Regions from separate parts of the Pseudomonas helmanticensis genome, predicted to be linked through region 1. Evidence: riboswitches for the same ligand, from Rfam matches in the RefSeq annotation. Region 1 holds a riboswitch; the other holds the start of a gene.
The links. A riboswitch is a leader RNA that binds a small molecule or an ion and turns the genes downstream of it on or off. The one in region 1 is predicted to bind cobalamin.
Positions count from the first base shown of each region.

Region 2: linked by a shared signal. The riboswitch ahead of QOL84_RS03960 (TonB-dependent receptor plug domain-containing protein) and the one ahead of QOL84_RS07540 (ABC transporter substrate-binding protein) in region 1 are both predicted to bind cobalamin.

Region 1 is NZ_FXUY01000001.1:1,680,153-1,682,619, reverse strand. Features, by position in the region: gene QOL84_RS07545 (FecCD family ABC transporter permease) at 1-181, opposite strand, end outside; gene QOL84_RS07540 (ABC transporter substrate-binding protein) at 178-1,191, opposite strand; cobalamin riboswitch at 1,336-1,530, opposite strand; gene QOL84_RS07535 (Ppx/GppA family phosphatase) at 1,572-2,467, opposite strand, start outside.
Region 2 is NZ_FXUY01000001.1:844,948-847,414, forward strand. Features, by position in the region: gene QOL84_RS03960 (TonB-dependent receptor plug domain-containing protein) at 1-1,018, opposite strand, end outside; cobalamin riboswitch at 1,113-1,318, opposite strand; gene QOL84_RS03965 (hypothetical protein) at 1,477-1,845, shown strand; gene QOL84_RS03970 (hypothetical protein) at 1,882-2,467, shown strand, end outside.

The DNA of each region.
Region 1 (2,467 bases):
AGTTCCAGACGATGCCTTCATCAATGGGGTCGAGCACATAACCGGCCCCCCACAACTTATTGGCCAATACTTGCAGGACCACGCCCGGTTCAATCGAAGTTTCACCGATGGCCACGCCAGCCACCACGGCCATCAACAATGTCGCCAGGGCCAGCAACGTGCGGATCAGGCTTGCACTCATTTCGACAGGTCGTAGCCGTTGATGGCCGTGGCCAGTTGTTCCAGGCCATCGAACATGCGCTGGCTGGCCTGCATGGCCATGGCGTCAAGAATGATGATGCGGTTGTTTTTCACCGCGTCCATGTTGCGCGTCACCGGATCGCTGCGCAGGAAGGCGAGTTTCTTTTCATAGTCGTCAGCGGGGAAGCGACGGCGATCCATGCGGGCGATGACGAGGAACGTCGGGTTGGCTTTGGCGATGGTTTCCCAGCCGACCGTCGGCCACTCTTCATCGGATTCCACCACGTTGCGCACGCCGAGGGTGCTCAGCATGAAATCGGGAATGCCTTTGTGCCCGGCCACGAAGGGCTCGATGTCCATTTGTGCGCTGGAGAACCACACCAGCGCGCTGGCGTCTTTCAGTTGTTTGCCCTGTGCGGTGGCAATCGACTTGGCAAGGCTGGCCTTGAGTTGCTCGTTGAGTTGGTGTCCGCGATCCTGCACATCGAAGATCTGCGCCAGTTGGCTCACGCTCTTGTAAATGCTGTCGATGCGAAATGGCGCCAGTCGCGTGCCGTCGGCGCCGACCAGATTGTCCTTGGCTTCGCAATCGGAGGGCAGCAGGTAGGTCGGAATCTTCAGCTCATGAAACTGCTCACGGGTACCGACCGCACCTTGCGGGCCGACCATCCATTCCAGCTCCACGGCGACCAGTTCCGGGCGTTTGCCGATCACCGATTCGAAGCTCGGTTCGTTGTCGGCCAGGCGCTCGATCTTGTCGTCCTGCGTCTTGTACTTGGCCAGCACATTGTTGAACCACAGCGAGGTGCCGACGACTTTGTCGCTCAGGCCCATGGCGTAGAGCAGTTCCGTGCCGGCCTGGCCGATGGTCACCGTACGAGCGGGAGCATGCTCAAAGGTCAGGCTGCTGCCGCAGTTTTCGATGGTCAGCGGGTATTGAGTCGGTGCCGCATGGGCCAGCGTGCCAAGGCACAGGCCGGTGATGAGGGTGGCAACGCGGGGCAGCAGCATGAGGCAGTCTCCAGGAAAACCGTACGGGGAGCGGCAGAGTACGGTTCGGAAACACACCATCGAGCGCGGTCAGGGCAACAGCGCAAGGCCGCTCATCCCGGAAGACGCGCACGGCACGGTGTCCTTCCCGGACACCCCGCCGGTTAGTCAGTCACTGTGCCGGCAGGTCTCCTGACTGATGCGTCATCGCCAATGCTCCGGCCTTCCCGGGGTTCACCCAGTGGCAGTCGTGGAGCAGGCTCAGCACCTACAGTTGCGGGGGCAGTTCCGATCGATGCTGTGCAAGCACCTCGGATTCCCTATTAATCCCGTTTGGAAACCGGCGGCGGCATGGTAGTCGATCAGGCCGCTGAAGGGGAGACGAATCTGCCGGGTGAGGATTAATGCTGGCTCATCAAACCGTGCAACACGCCGAGGCGCAGGCCCGGTTCCGACGGCAGCATTTGTGCGATGCCGAACACTTTGAAGGCGGCCAGCATCAGCACCAGACCACCGGGCAGAATGCTCTGACGATGAGGTTGCAGCCCGGCCAGTTTCAATTGCTGGACGTTGTTCACCTTCAGCAGAAGCAACGACAGGCGTAGGAGCCCGCCGTAGGTGATGCCGTCCTGACCGTAGTCGTTGAGACGATTGGCCTTGAGCACTTTAGCCAGCATGCGCGCAGTGCCGGAAGAGCCGATGGTTTGCTGCCAGCCCTGAGCACGGTAGCGCCGGGCAACTTTTTCAAACTGCAGGATGGCGAAACGTTCGGCTTCCTGTAACGCAGCGGCGGACAGGTCGCCGCCGCGAAAGAAGCGTGTGCTCAAGGTGCCGCTGCCGATGGCGATACTTTCGGTGAGCAACGGTTGCGCGCCCTGGCCGAGGATCAGCTCGGTGGAACCGCCGCCGATGTCGACCACCAGGCGCATGTCGACGGCGCTCGGCAAGGCGTGGGTGACGCCGGCGTAAACCAGCCGCGCCTCTTCATGGCCGCAGATAACGTCGATCGGAAAACCCAGATGCCGTTCGGCGCTGGCGAGAAACAGCTGCGCATTGTCGGCCTCGCGCACGGCGCTGGTCGCCACCGCGCGCACGCGACCGGCTTCGAAGCCACGCAGTTTCTTGCCGAACCGCGCCAATGCCTGCCAGCCGCGATCCAGCGCCAGCGCGTCGAGCGCGCCACCGTCAAAACCCTCGGCAAGCCGCACCGGTTCACGCAGGGTTTTCACTTCCTGTATCAGCAGGCCTTTGCGGCTGCGCACTGACTGCCCGATCATCAGGCGAAAGGCATTCGAAC
Region 2 (2,467 bases), 840 kb from region 1:
CGGCCTGCACACCCCAATCGGTGAAGCCCCAATAGTCGTTGTGGTTGATGACTTTGGTGCCACCGCCCGCGACGTTGTTGATGCGCGTATAGCGCGTGTCCCAGTCGTTGATATGAGCTTTGACGAAGTAGCTCAGGCGCTCGTTGACGCTCTGTTCGAAGGTCGCCGTGGCGATTTGCTGGACGCGGTCGTTGGTGGTTTTGTGGTTGTCGACCGGGCGGGCGAAATCGAGGTTGGCGTCGGCGTATTGGTAGAACAGTTCCAGCCGCGAATTATCGCCGAACGACTGAATCGCCTTGCCACCCAACGTGGTCACTTCGTAGGCACGGTTCTTCGCAGAATCGTTTTTCATGTCGCGATTGCGAAACGGCTGATAACCGTCGGACACGTTGTGGCTGACATAGGCGAGCAAGCCGAGATCGCCGAAACCATTGCTGAAGATGTTTTCGACCCGCGCATCCTCGGTGGTGCCACCGAAGGTATCCACGCCCATGTTCACTTCGCCGGCGGCTTGGCGAGACTGCGGGCTGCGCGTGACGATGTTGATCACCCCCGACACCGCTTGCGTGCCGAACAGCAGGCTTTGCCCGCCCTTGAGCACTTCGATGCGTTCGATCGCGTTGGCCGGCAGGGTGTCCAGATACAGGCCGCCGTACAGGCGATTGTTCAGGCGCACGCCGTCGAGCAGGATCAGCGTGTCGTCGTTGCGCCCGCCGAGCAGCGAGTAGGTGCCGTAGTCGAACGGACCGTTTTTCGGCGCCACGTACAGACCGGGAATGAACATCTGCATGACACGGCTGACATCGGCGCTGGGGCCGGCGCGCTCGATCTGCTCGCGGGTGACGATGTCGACCTTGCTGCCGAATCTGGCCATGTCGGCGACAGTGGTGGACTCCACCGAGGGCGCGGAAACGATTTGCTGATTGAGTTCCAGAGGGGCGTTGTCGGCCAGCAGCAGAGGGCTGAACAGGCAGCCGAAAAACACAGTTGGAGCATAGGTGTTGAAAGGTCGAATCATTGTCTTCTCGAAAAGAAACTTCGCAGAAGAGCATGCAGGAGAAGGCATCGCGCACACGCCGACACCGGCCCATGCCCGCCCACCGCAGGATTTTGCCAAACAGATATTTCGGGCCGGTCTCCGGGCTCGCGCGTATCGAGGCTTTCACCTTCCCATGGCCGTCTGGCCACAGTGGTGTATCGAAAGCATCACGCGCATACCGTTGCGGGGGCAGCACCGGACTTGTTCGAAAAGAACGTACCGGTTTCCCGTTTCACCCCATGCACGGCGGCATGGGACACCTGAAACTGGGCGGCATCTGAACATTCGAAAGACCGTTCGTCAACTTGCCCGAGAGAACCTCGATAAATCTTGAAAGAACAATCTGCGGCGTTTTTTGTAAGAGCAACTAAGGTCTACAGCGGAGAGCAGTGGTGGTTTTTCGCCAATCAGGGCAGGGGTGTGGGAGGGGATCCGGGATGATTCAAATTTCTGCAAAACAATATGAAGCCCTTACCTTGGCTTCTGATCTGCGTCTGTCGGAGGACATGGAGCAGCATGTTTATGCGCATCTCCCTTCTTATGCAGAGGAACATGGACGAGCCGGCGTGAAGCAAATCGTGCAGGCTGCGATAGCACGTTCCAGGCAGTGGCAGCTGTCGAGGCGTGCCACTTTTCAGATGCTGAATCTATTGTGCCTTTACGGCAATGAGTTCGAGAGCGATGCTCAGTGCCAGTGGCTGGTGGATGTATTGAATGATGAAGCGTTCGGAGATATGTCAGCCAGGATGAACATGGCGCAAAGCGAGGCGCTTGGAAAGCTGGCTATTGATCAGGAAGAATCTTGAAAGGAGTCGGGAATCGTGGGTCGAAAAAGGAAAACAGTGGGTGAGCCGTATCTGGCGTTCTCCGCTGCCGCCGCGCAGGATTCAAACGGCGTTGCGGTTGTGCCGGTTGAGATATGTCCTTATAAAAAAGGAGTGCCGCTAAAGCTCGCATTCTGGAACGTGCAGAATTTCACTGGAGATTTAATCCGGCATGGCAAGAACGTCACCAAGACGCCACTGTCAGCGCCGAGAAATCAGGTGCGAATAGAATTTATCGCCAAAGCGATTAAAACCCTGAACCTGGATGCGTTGGCTCTCATGGAGTTGGGGTCAGACGGTGAGACAGTGATGAGGGGGATTACCGAGAAGTTGAATGCGGAAAAAGAGGGAGTGTGGAACAGTACCTTCAGTCTGGAAAGCGGCGCGAGATTTGATTACCCTGAGTTCATAAAAATCAATATTTATACTTATAAGGATTACGAAAGACAGTTGAGTTCGTTGAGACTGACGCTAAAGCACTACGATGTCACTCATTTCGAGGCTGGTGCGATGGCAGGCTTGGAAATGCGTATTCGTGGGCATAGAGAACTCGATGCTGACTTCAATTCGGAGGTGAGAGAAGCGCTGGAAAGTATCGAGGAAA